One region of the Rhodococcus sp. G6(2025) genome, then DNA from elsewhere that is predicted to be linked to it. Evidence: riboswitches for the same ligand, from Rfam matches in the RefSeq annotation. Region 1 holds a riboswitch; each other region holds the start of a gene.
The links. Region 1 has a riboswitch for cyclic di-AMP ahead of ACLIVD_RS38315 (transglycosylase family protein). Riboswitches for the same ligand answer to the same signal wherever they lie in the genome.
Positions count from the first base shown of each region.

Region 2: another riboswitch for cyclic di-AMP. It lies ahead of ACLIVD_RS06650 (transglycosylase family protein); the one in region 1 lies ahead of ACLIVD_RS38315 (transglycosylase family protein).
Region 3: another riboswitch for cyclic di-AMP. It lies ahead of ACLIVD_RS24495 (NlpC/P60 family protein); the one in region 1 lies ahead of ACLIVD_RS38315 (transglycosylase family protein).

Region 1 covers NZ_CP179751.1:271,123-276,303, forward strand. Annotated here, with positions in the region: gene ACLIVD_RS38300 (hypothetical protein) at 1-160, shown strand, start outside; gene ACLIVD_RS38305 (YegP family protein) at 501-680, shown strand; gene ACLIVD_RS38310 (hypothetical protein) at 948-1,136, opposite strand; gene ACLIVD_RS38315 (transglycosylase family protein) at 1,223-1,804, opposite strand; cyclic di-AMP (ydaO/yuaA leader) riboswitch at 1,813-2,026, opposite strand; gene ACLIVD_RS38320 (hypothetical protein) at 2,635-2,793, opposite strand; gene ACLIVD_RS38325 (pyridoxamine 5'-phosphate oxidase family protein) at 2,946-3,605, shown strand; gene ACLIVD_RS38330 (TetR/AcrR family transcriptional regulator) at 3,893-4,345, shown strand; gene ACLIVD_RS38335 (GvpL/GvpF family gas vesicle protein) at 4,640-5,181, opposite strand, start outside.
Region 2 covers NZ_CP179750.1:1,393,213-1,398,393, reverse strand. Annotated here, with positions in the region: gene ACLIVD_RS06675 (MFS transporter) at 1-793, shown strand, start outside; gene ACLIVD_RS06670 (DUF2771 domain-containing protein) at 800-1,285, shown strand; gene ACLIVD_RS06665 (cold-shock protein) at 1,346-1,756, opposite strand; gene ACLIVD_RS06660 (hypothetical protein) at 1,910-2,149, shown strand; gene ACLIVD_RS06655 (YccF domain-containing protein) at 2,180-2,557, shown strand; cyclic di-AMP (ydaO/yuaA leader) riboswitch at 2,792-3,005, shown strand; gene ACLIVD_RS06650 (transglycosylase family protein) at 3,014-3,595, shown strand; gene ACLIVD_RS06645 (hypothetical protein) at 3,663-3,851, opposite strand; gene ACLIVD_RS06640 (helicase-associated domain-containing protein) at 3,912-5,181, shown strand, end outside.
Region 3 covers NZ_CP179750.1:5,331,856-5,337,036, forward strand. Annotated here, with positions in the region: gene ACLIVD_RS24485 (peptidase MA family metallohydrolase) at 1-1,265, opposite strand, end outside; gene ACLIVD_RS24490 (C40 family peptidase) at 1,315-2,367, opposite strand; gene ACLIVD_RS24495 (NlpC/P60 family protein) at 2,748-3,293, opposite strand; cyclic di-AMP (ydaO/yuaA leader) riboswitch at 3,308-3,472, opposite strand; gene ACLIVD_RS24500 (DEDD exonuclease domain-containing protein) at 3,929-5,181, shown strand, end outside.

The DNA.
Region 1 (5,181 bases):
CGTACGCCAAGGCTGCCCACTACCGCCAGACGTCGCCGAAGGTCCGACCCCACCTGCAGAAGACACTCCGCGAAGACGCCGCCGGGCTCCGGGCACTGATCCCCGACACGGGCCGACGGTCCAGCTCCGCCTGTGGGCGGTTCCCGACGATCCATCGTGACGGGCGCGGGCGCATTCGTACCGAGAGAATCGATAGAAGCGCAGACCTTCTTCGCGAAGGGCTGATCCTTGATGCGGCACCCCGCAGCGATCACGACCATTTCGGCAGCGCCATCTACCAAATAGGCTGGCAAACAAGCATTTTCATAAAGCCGATAATTTGTATTATGCCAACTAGACCGCTCCGTATTTCATCAGATGCATCATTTCCGGGCACTCAATGGCCATGCCTGGTAGCTGACCTCCGTGGGGGAATCGTGTATTTCGTTGTCGATGCGTGTTCGATCGGCTTACCGTGAGCATGGTCCGCGTCCGCCGGGGACTCATCCAGAGGAGGAGCGATGACTGCGAAGTTCGAGCTGTTCAAGGACACCGCCGGCCAGTTCCGGTTTCACCTGAAGGCGGCTAACGGCGAGATCATCGCGGCCAGCCAGGGCTACACCTCGAAGGCGGCGGCTCAAAACGGGATCGATTCAATCAAAGCCAATGCGGCAACGGCTCCAACCGCGGACCTAACCTGACCTGGAGGACGCATGCCTTGCGCTGGAAGGAACGCTCCGGCGGCAGGCTATTCGGTTCGGGCGGCGCAGACCCAGCAACCCTTGGCCCGCCATTTCGGTAGCGGCCATTCGGTGGGATCGAAATGCGGCTGCTGCTCCATCCCCCGCGTGGGCCGACCACACACCGCTTTCACCTCCGGCCACTTGACGGTGTGCGCGTCAGCGACCAGACCGAACACGCAGTTGCCGCCCAACGTGGGGTGCTAAACACCGCGGTTATCGACTTGCTCAATCCGGATACGAACATTCACCGTAAAAGGCTCCGCCGATGCCGTTTTCGGGCAGCGTTGTCAGGTGGTTCTCGTAGAAGTTGAGGTCCTGGCGCTGCGGCAGGACCTTGACGTCGTGCGCGATGGGTACCACGGTTCCGTTGTCAAGCAACGCCAATGAGAAGGACACCGCCTTGATCAGCACCATGCCTCACCGCTGACCGCTGACCGAAGACAGAAGAGGGGCCCTGCACCGGATCGGTGCAGGGCCCCTCTTCTGTGAATTGCGGGGGATTACTGCGGGAGCAGTACCTTGTTCGCGTCGATGAGCTGCAGGATCTGGGGATCGATCGCGATGCCCTGAGCCTTGACGGCCTCGATCGCGGTGTCGACGACACCGGCATACTGCGAGGTGCCGCTGGTGCTGGGGACGCCGCCCGTGAGGTCGGGCAGGGCCGGCGCCGCGGGGGCCTCGGGCACGGTTGCGGGGGCGGTGCGCTGGGTGGGTGCGCTGCTCAGGCCGAGGCTCGAGGAGCAGGACGGCCATGCGCCCCAGCCCTGGGAGTCGAGAACCTTCTCGGCGACGACGATCTGCTCTTCACGCGAGGCCTGGTTGGCGGTGGCCGCGTACTGGGTGCCACCGTGTGCGTTCCAGGTGCTCGGGGAGAACTGGAGTCCACCCTGGAAGCCATTTCCGGTGTTGATTCCCCAGTTTCCGCCGGACTCGCACTGCGCGAGGCGGTCCCAGTCGGAGTCAGGTGCCGCGTTCGCGGTGCCCGAGAAGGCTGCTCCGGCGACGCCCATGATGGCGCCGGTGACGGCGACCTTGGCGACGGTGCGGCCGGTGGTGGTGGGCTTGCGATGGCGTCCGCTCATAGTGGTCGAGATCCTCTCCACACGCGCCTGCGAGGTCAGCTGTCGGGTTCGGGCTGAGAGGTCGCCCGGCCTCGCCTCTCCTGGCTGGAGAGGGTCTGGCTTCACCCCAAGATCCGAGTGTGCGAGGCACATTCGGGCCGGTGTCCGTCTGAGAACTTGCGTTCCCTGGAGGACTTTGGGTCCCCCGTCCTCGTCCCTGGAATGCTTCGTCGGGACTCCGGTACCCGCGGGACGAGGTTTGGCGCGGCGGGCCGGATGTGGCCGATGTTTCCTCGGCCGGTGACGACCGTAACGGGCCCAGGCCGCAATGTCACCATTTGATAACGCGGAGTGTCTTCGCCTGTTGCGGGGCCTCATTGGGCGCGCAGAGACCGTGCCCAGCTAGTGGCGACAAGACGCGCGTATCGCCGAGCCGTAGCCCTTCCGTTACCGGGCCGTTATGTGAGTAAGCTCACGGCACCGGGGTGCGTCGACGATGTCCTTGGCCGTGCCCTGAGCGGAGATGGGGATGGGTGGGATGAGTGGATGACACTCAGGTCCGATCGGTGGGCATTGTGCGTCTTCGGCGCGGCGATGGCGCGGCAGACAGTGGAGGGGCGACATCGATCAGCTGAGGAGGAAGGCGGTTGCGATGGAGGGGATTGGGCGCAGGGCGTGCGAAACTCCCGGGCCGGCCGTTGACCGGTCCCGGCCCTGCGGGCCACCTCAGGGCAGCCGCGCTCCCGCAGGAAACCCAGGACGAGAGCGCTGAACTCGTCGGTCCGCTCCAGCATGAGCGCGTGGCCGGTACACACTCCCACATCAGTCGTGCTGCACGCCCCGGAGAAGTGCTACTCGATGTGCCCGGACGAGTCGATCTCGGCGGATACCTCGTCGAGGCGGCGTTTGGCCCTCTCCAGCCGGCCCTCGAGTTCGAGGACTTCCACCACTAACTCGTCCCGCTCGGCCAGCCGGCGGGCAAGCTCGTCTCGAGGGGATTTGGTCTTCATCCATTCACGGTACGCCCAGGTCACCGACCGATGCCTGCCCCGGGATCTCCCGCGTCGCAGCCCTCCCACGGTGTTGTTGCGCGGCGCGACGCACCCGCGTGTGTCCCGTAGGGTGAACCAGCCAATGATGCCGAACCGTAATGGAGAGACAGATGAGGCAGCTCGGTAGCGCCGGAGAACGAGACCTCCAGCATCGATACGGCACCGTCGAGCGTGCCATCCGGTTCTACGCCGAACAGGTGCTCGACCATCTCACTCCGGCCATGATCGACTTCGTCGGCCGCCAGGAGATCGCGTTCGTCGCCACCGCGGACGCGGCCGGCGAATGTGACAACAGCCTGCGCGCCGGCGCACCCGGATTCCTGCACGTGATCGACCCCAAAACCCTCGCCTACCCCGAGTACCGAGGCAACGGGGTGATGGCCAGTCTCGGCAACATCGCCGAGAACCCGCACGTCGGACTCGTGCTCGTCGACTTCGTCCACGATCTGATCGGGCTGCACATCAACGGCGCGGCGCGGATCGTCGAGGACGCGGTGCTGCGCTCCGAACTCCCGGATCTACCGGGCGACTGCGCGCCGGGACGAATCCCGCAGCGGTGGGTGATGGTGGAGGTCGAAGAGGCATACATTCACTGCCGCAAACACATTCCCCGCATGGAGCCCGTTCCGCACCACCGGGACTGGGGAACCGACGACGCGAAACGCAAGGGCGGTGACTACTTCGACGCGAAAGACACCCGGCGCTACGACAGAGCGGCGGCGACCGCACCGCCCGAATCGACTCCGGCCTTGCCGTCGAGGTGTTTCTGACGTGGCTGAGCGTCACGGTCGCCGGCCGCCGCTGACCGACGGGGGCACGCGAGAAGAGCCGGTCTCGTGACCCAGAGACGGGCACAACTGACCCGAAGCGCGCTACTGCAGCGGGCGGCGGAAGAATTCGACGGCCACGGGTATGTGCACGCGACGTTGAATGCGATCTCCGGGAAGTCCTACACCACCAAAGGCGGCCTGTTTTCCATTTCCCCACGAAGGAGCACCTTGCCCGCGCAGTGATCGACGAGGGCTTCCGAAGATTCGAGCAGGCCTGCGCACAGCGGATGACCACACATTCCCGTGCATTGGAAGCCCTCATCGATCTCTCCTATGTCCTCGCCGACTACGGCCGCGACGATCCACTGGTTCGGGCCGCGTTCCGGCTGCTTTTCGAGATCGGCGACTACCGCGGCGACCATGCGGCGCCGAGAATCTTCGAGACCTGGACGCTGCACTGCCGAAACCTCGCCCTTCGGGCCGGCGAAGAGGGGGATCTGCGCGCCGGCATCGACCCGGACGAGCTCGCCGAAGTCCTGGTGGAGATGGCCTTTGGGGCCCGGGTGCTCGCCACGGCGACCGGCGCCCTCGACAGCCCCACGCACCGGGTCACCACCGGATGGACACTGCTGCTGCCGACCCTCACCGACCCGGCCGCCGAGACGTATTTCCGGCAGTTCGCCGCCCGGCGCACATCCTCCACGGCCTCCCCGCCGGGCATGGAGCCGACCGCGTCCTGACTTGGCCCCGCGGGGTCGGCGGCCTGCCCTCGCGGGGCGCACGAGATCGCTTCATCACAAGCGGTTGATGCCCGCAGGTGCCCGTCTCATTCATCCTGGTCATCCCCCGGCACTGTCGAAGAGGGCAGTGCGAGAGCGACGGAACCCACGGGTGCAACGCGACTCGTCCTGACCCGAGGGGATCAGGCATCTGAGGCAGGCGTGGATGGAAGCATCTCCTGCTCGAACCAGCGAGATCACCCCCTTCACCTGCTGGAGGGGCAGCGGGACGAGGACTGACAGCAGACCCCTCGGTCAGTCCTCCGGCTTCGGTGCCACCACGAAGTCGTAGGGTGCCATCGGGCCGACGAGGCGCATGGTGACCCGGTCGTCCCAGCGCGCGGCGAGGTCTCCGACCGTCTGCTCAAGTTCGCCTTGCCGGTCCACCTCAAGCAGGACCGCGATCTGGACCGCGTCCTCGTCGTGGGTGGGTTCGCGGACGGTGACGGTGTCGGTCAGCGGTGACAGCACGTCGAGAGTGGTGCCGGTGTCCGTCTCCCGCTTGGCCTCGAGGGCGTGGCCGATCATCTCCCCCAACGCCATCCGGTCATCCCGGGTCAACTCCTCGGGCTGGTCGCGGATCGCCTCGAGCAGGGAGGAAGCCTCCGGGCTCTCGTCGACGATCTCCCGGATGATGGCCTCCTCGACGTAGCGGCCCCTGACCAGGTACTGGGCGCAGCCCTCCAGTTCCTCGAGAGCGGAGAAGAACTCGTCCTCGTGTTCGGCGAGCAGTTCGTTGACCACCGCGTCGCGGTCGGACACGACGGCACCGAACCGCAGCGGCAGCACCGGCGCGA
Region 2 (5,181 bases), on a different replicon from region 1:
GGAGGTCACCGAGGGCGAGGTGCCCGCCACCCTCACCTACCACGGCGACGAGCACCCGACCGAGGTGCTGGGCCGCACCCGCGTGCTGCAGGCCGAAGCCGCGGCCACCGCGAAATCCGGTAAACGCAGGCAACCGCTGGGCCGCGCGGTCATCACCGGACTGTGGGGAAACAGCACCATCCGCGTGCTCACCGGGTTCCTCACGCTGTACATCGCGTTCGTCGCGAAGTCGAAGACCGACCACGAGCCGCTGGTGCAGGCCGCCATGCTCGGCCTGGTCGGCGCCGCCGCAGGCATCGGCAACTTCGCAGGCAACGCCGCGGGCGCCCGGATCAAACTCGGCCGCCCCGCCCTCATCGTGCTGCGCTGCACGGGCGCCGTGTGGATCATCGCGGTTCTCGCCGCGATCACCGACAATCTGCTGACCGCCGCCCTGGCCACCCTCGTCGCGTCGGCGGCCAGCGCCCTGGCCAAGGTGTCGCTGGACGCGTCGCTGCAGCACGACCTCCCCGAGGAATCGATCGCGTCCGGATTCGGCAGATCCGAGACGGTTCTGCAGCTGAGCTGGGTCGTGGGCGGCGCGCTGGGCGTACTGCTGCCCACCGAGTACTGGATCGGGTTCTCGGTCGTGTCCGCCGTCATGACCATCGGGCTCGTCCAGACCGTCCTCACCTACCGCGGCAGCACCCTTCTGCCCGGACTCGGCGGAAAACGCCCCGACCTGGCCGAACAAGAAGTGACCGAGCCCCACTCGACCCACCGGGCCGACCGATCGACAGGAAATGTGACGTAAGTGAGAATGCAGGCGCGAACCAAGAAGATCCTGGCACTGATCGTGGTGGGCCTGATGGTGGTCCTGGTGGCCTTCGTCGGAGTCCTGTACGCACTGGTCCGCAACTCCTCGCCCCGCCTGCCCGAGATCACCGCCTTCGCGCACAACCGGGCCGAGCAGATCCCCCCGCTGGCGTACTGCAACCTGTATCTCGAGGACTGCACAACCGGCGACCTCGCCGAACTCGACGTGCCACCCGGCTCCTCGCTGCAGCTGTCGCTGCCACAGGAGATCGTCGACGCGCCGTGGCGCATGCTCGTCGTCTACCAGGACGCGTCGGGGCAGGTCCTCGTCCAGGAACAGGCTCACCGCGCCGGTGAGACCCGCGCCGTAACCGTGCCGTCCTCGGAAGACCTGCAGCTGGCCGGCGTCGAGATCCAGCTGCCGTCCGCCGTCATCGACGAGCAGGGGCTCACGCAGGCCCGGGCAGCCTGGTCGATCAAGACCGCCTGACACGACACACGAAGAAGGCCCCTGCGCCGAAGCGCAGGGGCCTTCCCGTTGTCCGTCGAATCAGCTGTCGAGCTCGCGCGCGACGGCGCGGACCACCTCGGAGATGCGCTGGGCGGTCTTGCGGTCCGGGTACTTGCCCTTGCGCAGATCGGGCTGGACCTTCGCCTCGAGCAGCGTGATCATGTCCTCGACCATGCCGTGGAGTTCGTCCGGCGTGTGCTTCTTGGCGGACGGCTCCTTGCGTGCGGCGTTCTGACGCAGCGACGGCGCCGGGTCGAGCACCTTCAGGCTCAGAGCCTGGGGGCCGCGTCGACCGGCGGCCATGCCGAACTCGACGCGCTGACCGGCCTTGAGGCCCTCGACGCCCTCGGGAAGAGCGGACGAACGCACGTAGACGTCCTCCCCTTCTTCCTGCGACAGAAAGCCGAAGCCCTTTTCGACGTCGTACCACTTCACCTTGCCGGTCGGCACCGCGTTCACCCGCTCATCACTTGGAGTGCAGTTGGTTGCACTTGGTATGCAAAACAGCGCGCCCCACCTCTGGTGCGGGACGCGCAGTACCCACAGTCTACCTTGCAGAGACCCCCTCCGGCATCCGGGTTTCCAGGCACTATCGTTGCTGGTGTGGCCCACGAACCGACTCCTTCGAGCACTCCTCAGACACCCCGGAGGGGCGACGGACTCCTGCGCGTCGCACTCGCCCTCTTCGCGGTCGGCTTCGTCGCGATCGTGGCGATCTTCCTGACCCCGGTGCTCTCCGATTCCGAACCGGGCCTCGTTCTCTATCTCATCGCCCTCGCGTGCCCGATCGGATTCCTCCTCGGAATCGTCGCGGCACTGAGGCAGGGCAGACGCTCGCGCTGACACACCCGACCACCGACCGAGGGGACGATCATGAGAATTCTGCTCAACATCATCTGGCTGATCTTCGGCGGTCTGTGGCTGGCGCTGGGGTACTTCGTCGCCGGAATCCTGTGCTGCATCCTGATCATCACGATCCCGTTCGGCATCGCGTCGTTCCGGGTCGGCGTCTACGCGCTGTGGCCGTTCGGGAAGACCGTGGTCGACAAGCCGACGGCAGGTGTGGCCTCGCTGATCGGCAACGTCATCTGGTTCGTCATCGCCGGTCTGTGGCTCGCGATCGGGCACGTCGTGACGGCAATCGCCATGGCGATCACGATCATCGGGATCCCCCTCGCGGTCGCAAATCTGAAGATGATCCCCATCTCGCTCATGCCCCTCGGCAAGGACATCATCGACGCTCCCCAGTGATGTGAGCTTACTCACATAACGGCCCGGTAACGGAAGGGCAACGGCTCGGCGATACGCACGTCTTGTCGCCACTAGCTGGGAAGAGTCCCTGCGCGCCCAATGGGGCCCCGCAACAGGCGAAGACACTCCGCGTTATCAAATGGTGACACTGCGGCCTCGGCCCGTTACCGTCGTCACCGGCCGAGGAAACATCGGCCACATCCGGCCCGCCGCGCCAAACCTCGTCCCGCGGGTACCGGAGTCCCGACGAAGCATTCCAGGGACGAGGACGGGGGACCCAAAGTCCTCCAGGGAACGCAAGTTCTCAGACGGACACCGGCCCGAATGTGCCTCGCACACTCGGATCTTGGGGTGAAGCCAGACCCTCTCCAGCCAGGAGAGGCGAGGCCGGGCGACCTCTCAGCCCGAACCCGACAGCTGACCTCGCAGGCGCGTGTGGAGAGGATCTCGACCACTATGAGCGGACGCCATCGCAAGCCCACCACCACCGGCCGCACCGTCGCCAAGGTCGCCGTCACCGGCGCCATCATGGGCGTCGCCGGAGCAGCCTTCTCGGGCACCGCGAACGCGGCACCCGACTCCGACTGGGACCGCCTCGCGCAGTGCGAGTCCGGCGGAAACTGGGGAATCAACACCGGAAACGGCTTCCAGGGTGGACTCCAGTTCTCCCCGAGCACCTGGAACGCACACGGTGGAACCCAGTACGCGGCCAGCGCCAACCAGGCCTCGCGTGAAGAGCAGATCGTCGTCGCCGAGAAGGTCCTCGACTCCCAGGGCTGGGGCGCATGGCCGTCCTGCTCCTCGAGCCTCGGCCTGAGCAGCGCACCCACCCAGCGCACCGCCCCCGCAACCGTGCCCGAGGCCCCCGCGGCGCCGGCACTCCCCGACCTCACGGGCGGCGTCCCCAGCACCAACGGCACCTCGCAGTACGCCGGTGTCGTCGACAACGCGATCGAGGCCGTCAAGGCTCAGGGCATCGCGATCGATCCCCAGATCCTGCAGCTCATCGACGCGAACAAGGGACTGCTCCCGCAGTAATCCCCCGCGATTCACACAAGAGGGGCCCTGCACCGATCCGGTGCAGGGCCCCTCTTGTGTCGTCGGGTCAGCGGTTGATCACGGTGTGCGGATGCGCGTACGGCAGCGAGTCCGCCGGCAGCGGGAACTCGGTGTCCTCGCCGAACGGGGACAATCCGCCCGCACGGCTCGACGACAGTTCGGTCACGGCGCTATCTCCATCGGCGGTTTCGGGCCACCCTGGATCCACGTACTGCTTCTTCGAATTGTTAGCCACGGTGCCATTTTGACAGGAGCATTCGGCGACGTACAGCCCAGGTCTCTAATCTGATAGTCGATGACCGACACCGACGACGCCACCGCGAGCACCAACGGCACCGCTGCCTCCCCGCGCGGCGCCGCGACCCTCGCGGACTGGCTGGCCGCGCGCAGCGACGCCGAACTGACGGATCTGCTCCGCAAGCGACCCGACCTGGCGGTTCCACCGCCTGCCACGATCGTCGTCCTCGCCGGCCGCGCCGAACAGCGGGCATCGGTGGCCCGCGCGGCCGACAACCTGACGTCGCTGGACTTCGGGATCCTCGAACTGCTGGCGCTCGAACGGGCCGACGAGGTCGCCGTGCCGCGGGCCACCCTGCAGGACGCAGTGGGGTCGCGGGCGACGAAGAAGACCGTCGACGCCACGCTGGACGGCCTGCGGTCCGTGGGGATCGTCTGGGGGGACAAGACGTCGCTGCGCATCGTTCCCGCTGTCGTGGCCACCATCCCGTGGCGGGTCGGACGCAGCGCCGAACCCGTCGAGACGCTGGACGAACCCGGGATCACCGCCGCGCTGGCCGGACTGCAGAGCGTCGAGCGGGACATCCTGGAGACCCTGTCGAAGTCGAGTTCGATCGGACGCACCCGGGACGCGGCCCCCGGAACACCCCCCGACCGTCCCGTGCAGCGGCTCCTCGCCGCCGGGCTGCTGCGGTGGATCGACGACGAAACCGTCGAACTGCCCTATCAGGTGCGGCAGGTCCTGCGCGGGGAGGCCGTCTTCGACCCCACGTCGCTGGCCGCTCCCACCGTGACGGGCCGCAAGCACAAGCCGGCCGACATCAACGCCGCCGCGGCAGGTGAGGCGCTCGAACTGGTTCGCCACTGCGAGGACGTCGTCAAGGCTCTCGGCGAGATCCCGGCGCCCGCGCTGCGGGCAGGTGGGCTCGGTGTCCGCGAACTGCGCCGCATCGCCAAGACGTCCGGCATCGACGAGAACCGGCTGAGCCTGCTCGTCGAGCTGCTCTCGGCCGCGGGACTGATCGCGAGCGGCACCCCGGACCCGGCGCCGACGTCGGACAGCGGGGAGAACTACTGGGCCCCGACCACCGCGGTCGACAACTGGCTCACTTCGCCGGTCGCCCGGCGGTGGCACGCCCTGGCCGCGGCGTGGCTGGAACTTCCGCGCATGGCCTGGTTCATCGGCATGCGCGATGCCAACGACAAACCGGTCGCCGCGCTGTCCGAGGAAGTGCGCGCACCGTCCGCGCCGCGCGACCGGCAGGCGATACTCGGGCTGCTGGCGGAGTTGGGCAGCGGCCACTCCGCGGGTCCGGCGGAGGTCAGCC
Region 3 (5,181 bases), on a different replicon from region 1:
GGGTCCGCCTCGCCCACGGCCAGCGTCCGGTACAGCTCCGTCAGCCTCGATTCGCCGTACTGCTCCGCGACGAAGGCGTTGATCGACCATGCCGTCTCGTAGGCGACCGAGCCGCGTTCGCCGTATCCGGAGAAGTCGGTGTCCTCGGGGAACTCGGTCGGCGGACCCTCGGCGCCCACCTGCGCGGTCAGTGCCGGCGCGATCTGCCGTTCGGCCTCGCCGGTACCCCGGTATGCCGCGTATTCCGCGTAGCCCTCCAGCACCCACATCGGTGAGCGGTCCACCGTCTCGGCGCGCGCCGCCACGTGGATCAGCTCGTGCCGCAGGATCGCCCGGCGGGTGACCTCGGTCAGCCGGTCCTCGGACGCGGGGCTGAACACGATCCGCTGTCCGGTGACCGTGGCGGCGTCGGGGTCGACGGCGTCCGAGATGGCGACGGCGGCGATGTCGCGTCCGTCGTGATTCGGGCCGACGAGCGCCGTGAACTCGTCCTGCGATCCCGCGACCCACACGAGCGCGCGGCCCGCCCAGTTCGAACCCCACAGCTGGGTGGCGTTGACGACGGCGGCGGGGAGTTCGTCCGCCAGCCGGTCGACCATGGTGGCGTTCTCGGGATGTCCGAGCACCACCGACGTTTGCCCGTCACCGGTGTCGACGCGGCGCGACACGACGGGTCCGAAATCCCACGGTCCGCGCCAGGTCCGCCGGTCGCCGTCCACGGTGGCGCTGTCGCTGACCAGTGCCCAGCGCTCGCCGCGCCGGGCGACGACGAGAGCCACCGGTTTGCGGGTGGGGCTCTCGTCCGCGATCGCGTAGCGGAGCTGCACGGCGGGGGCCCACACCTCGTCGGCCCCGAGCGCGTCGCCGAGGCTCGACGGCACCGCTGTCTGGGCGCCCTCGGCGATCTCGTAGCCCCAGTCCGAGAACTCGACCCCGGCAACGTTGCCCGCCCGCCGCGTCTCGGCGGCCAGGAATCCCGGTGCCGCCGCCTGATCCATCAGACCGGACAACCGGGCCGCGTCGTTCGTCCGCACGGCCGACGCCCAGGTGTCGAGGAGCGTCTGGACGGCTGTCGCACGCGCGTCGGCGTCGGCCTGCGCGGTACCGACGGCTCCGTCCGTGCCCCGCTCGGTCCGGGAGAACCCGGTCAGCGCGAGGACGACGACGACGGCGAGGACGAGTCCGGCCAGTGCGGCCAGCTCCCACGGGCGCGCCTGACGGCGCGAGGTCGGATCCGTTGCGGGAGACGGGTCTGAAGCGGGCACGCCGGTGAGTGTATGAGCACGCCCGGCCGCCGCTGTCGGACGGTCGCCGTCAGTAGCGGCGCGCCCCGTAGAAGGGGAACTTCGCCATCGACTCGATCTTCACCGGCACACCGAACGTCGAGGCGTGGAGAATGTTGCCGTTTCCTGCATAGAGGCCGACGTGGGACGCGTCGTTGTAGAAGAGGACGACGTCGCCGGGCTGCAGGGCGTCGCGGGACACCGGGGTGCCGCCGCTGGCCTGCGCCTGACTGGACCTCGGCAGCGTCTTGCCGATCTGCTTGTACGCCCACACGACCAGTCCCGAGCAGTCGAATTCGTCCGGACCGGTGGCGCCCCACACGTAGGGGTCGCCGATACGGGTCATGCCTGCCTGCAGCGCGCTCGTGCCCGAGCCGGGGGTGAGATGCGCGAGGATCGTGTTCGGGTCGAAGCCGGGCGGGAAGGGCGTGCCCGCCAGCTGGTCGCGTTCGGCGCCGGTGAGATCTCCGAATGCCTTGATCACGTCGGCGATCTGCGCCTGCAGGTCGCTCTGCTTGCGTTGCAGATCGTCGCTCACCGCTTTGGCCTGCTCGGTCGCGGACCGTGCGGAATCGGCGGACTTCTTCGACGCCTCGGCGGCCTTCGTGGCTTCCGACGTGGCCGACTGGAACTGCGCGACCTGATTGCGGGTGTCGTTGGAGATGGCGTCCAGGGCGGACATCTGGTCCAGGAGCTGCTGCGGCGAATCGCTCACCATCACGGCGAAGAGGCGATTGGTCCGTGCGCCCTGGTAGTTGGCGGTGGCGAGCTTGTTCACGACAGGCTGGAAGACGGCGACGCGCGCGTTGGCGGCGTCGAGCACACCCTGGTCCGTTGCGAGCTGCGCGTCGGCGTCGCGTTGCGCCGACTGCTTGGCCGCGAGATCGATCTGCGCGTTGTGGAGTGCCTCCGACGTCTGCTCGGACTGCCGGGACAGGTCACCGAGCTTCGTCAGCGCGTCGGTCGGGTTGGTGGTCACCGGGTCTGCGCCGGCCTGGATCGCCGGCAGCGACACGAGGGCCACCGACAGCACGCCGGCGGTCAGCACGCTGCCCAGGGAGCGCTTCAACTTGTGTGAGGCCACGGAAATGCAGTTCTCCGATCGTCGCTCTCCACCAGCCGGGCCGGGTGTCCGAGGCGCGGCTCAGGGATTTCCTCGGCCGATGCGACCGTGGAGTGCCGAAGAGGTGGTGACCCGCGTTGCCGCCCGGTTGGCGCGACAAGACTTCGCAAGGTCTCGGATAGGTTACGGAACGGCATACGTTTGTGTCCACCTATGTCACGAACGGGGTGGCGGGGACCACCCGACGGGTGAACGACACGCTGTCTGCCTGGGGCGCAACGACATCGAGGGTGGGTTCGAATCGTGATTCGAACCCACCCTCGGTGGTCGTGCGAGATCCTACGAAGCTACCCCGTGCATCCCCGCCCTCGACTCGGTGGATGCCTCGCCTCGCGTGTGGATCAGTAGCGGCGTGCGCCGTCGAAAGGCATGGACGCGATGGGCGCCAACTTGACGGGCTGACCCTCGGTGGAGGCGTGGATCACGTTGCCGTTGCCGGCGTAGATGCCCGAGTGCGATCCGCCGTAGAAGGAGACGACGTCGCCGGGGCGGAGATCGGACTGCGAGACGGGAGCGCCTGCCGCCGCCTGCGCGTAGCTGGTGCGCGGCAGGTTCAGTCCGGCCTGCTTGAACGCCCACTGCACCAGACCGGAGCAGTCGAACGAGTTGGGGCCGGCGGCGCCGTAGACGTACGGCGAGCCGAGCTTGGTCTGTGCGGCCTGAACGGCCTTGTCACCTGCGGTGCCGGCCGGCGCCGGGGGCGCGGGCAGGTTCGGGACACCGGGGATCTGCGGGATGACGACACCCGGGATCTCGAAGGTTCCGACTCCGGGGATGGTGACGGGATCTGCGGCCGCGGGGGCCGCGGTAGCGGTGAGCGCTCCGACTGCGAGCGCGCCGGCGACGACTGCCCGTCGCACATTCCGCTTGGAAACTTGTGACGCCACGAAAGGGGTACTCCGTTTCTTCCATTCATCCGCCGACCGAGTTAGCTGACGGGTTCGGGCTGGGAAGATCAGCCCTACCCACCGGTGCGTGAGGACGTCCCGGCGGGATTCACCCCAGTAGAAACTTGGGTTCCCGGTACGACCGCTCTCGCGAGTGGCCGATTAGGCGGTGACTAGCGATGCTGCCCCGGTGTTGGGGCTGCGAGACTCCGCTAGGTCTCAGGAAGGTTACGAAATGGAATACCCCGATGTCGACCGGAACACGCGGAAAGTGTCCGTTTGGGCCGATTCCGGCTTTGCGGGCGCGCGATACCCACATTCGGTAACGACCGGATAACAGGCGGTTTGTTTCCGATCTCGTTTCGACAGCGGGAGTGGGCATTTCGCGAAGCCTGACGACTCCCCGATTCTCTCCCGGTCAGCGTTTCTGCTGTTCAACCGGGGTGCCGCGGACCGCACCCGCGACACGCGCCCGACCGGCCGGTACCGGTCCCCGCCCCGTCCGAACACCTCGTTTTCGGCCGCGCGCCCGACCCTCGCACCGCCCGTGACCGCCGCCCGAGACGGTCAGTGTGATCCTCGTCTCTCCGGCTCTCCGGGCGGTTCTGTCGGTGCCCGTCCATACGCTCTGAGCCGTGAGCGTCCCCGGTGTACCCGAACAGCTGAGATTCGACGAGCTCGACACCCCACTGCGGGACACCACGTTCGTGGTGGTCGACCTCGAGACCACCGGAGCGCGGCCGGGCGAGGACGCCATCACCGAGATCGGCGCCGTGAAGATCCGCGGTGGCGAGGTGATCGCCGAAATGGCCACTCTCGTCGACCCGGGACGGTCCATCCCCCCGCACATCGTGGAGATCACCGGCATCACCACCGCCATGGTGATCGACGCCCCGCGGATCGAGCGAGTGCTGCCGGCGTTCCTGGAGTTCGCACGCGGCGCGGTGCTCGTCGCGCACAACGCCCCGTTCGACACGGGCTTCCTCAAGGCCGCCGCGTCCGCCACCGACACCCCCTGGCCCAAGTTCACCGTGCTCTGCACCGTCAAACTGGCCCGGCGCGTCCTCAGCCGCGACGAAGCGCCGTCCGTCAAGCTGTCGTCGCTGGCCCGGCTGTTCGACGTCGGGACCACTCCGACCCACCGGGCACTCGACGACGCCCGGGCCACCGTCGACGTCCTGCACGCCCTCATCGCGAGGGTCGGCAATCAAGGGGTGCACAGTCTCACCGAGCTCGTCGACTACCTTCCCGACGTCTCCTCGCACCAGCGGGCGAAACGGACGCTCGCCAGCCATCTCCCCCACGCTCCGGGCGTGTACCTGTTCCGCGGACCGTCCGACGAGGTCCTGTACGTCGGCACAGCGACCGATCTGCGCCGGCGGGTGCGCAACTACTTCACCGGCTCGGAGACGCGTGGCCGGATGAAGGAGATGGTGGCCTTGACCACCCGGATCGACCACGTCGAGTGCGCGCATGCACTCGAGGCGGGTGTGCGCGAGCTCCGGCTGCTCGCCGCGCACACGCCGCCGTACAACCGGAGGTCCAAATACCCGAAACGCGGGTGGTGGATCACGCTCACCGTGGAGGCCTTCCCCCGGCTGTCGGTGGTGCGTACCCCGACCGCCGACTCGCTCGGTCCGTTCCGGTCCCGCTCGACCGCCGTCGACGTCGCCGACGTCCTCGCCGAGTACTGCATTCTCCGCACCTGCACGAGCCGCATCCCGAAGGGAAGGGAGCACGGTCCGCAGTGCCCACCCCGCGAGCTCGGAGGCTGCCCGGCGTCCGTCCACGACCGCGCCACGGAGGACGACTACCGTCCCGGGCCGGCACTCTTCCGGCAGTTCCTGCGCGGCCTGGACGACGCCCCGCTGCAGCGCATGCGCGCACG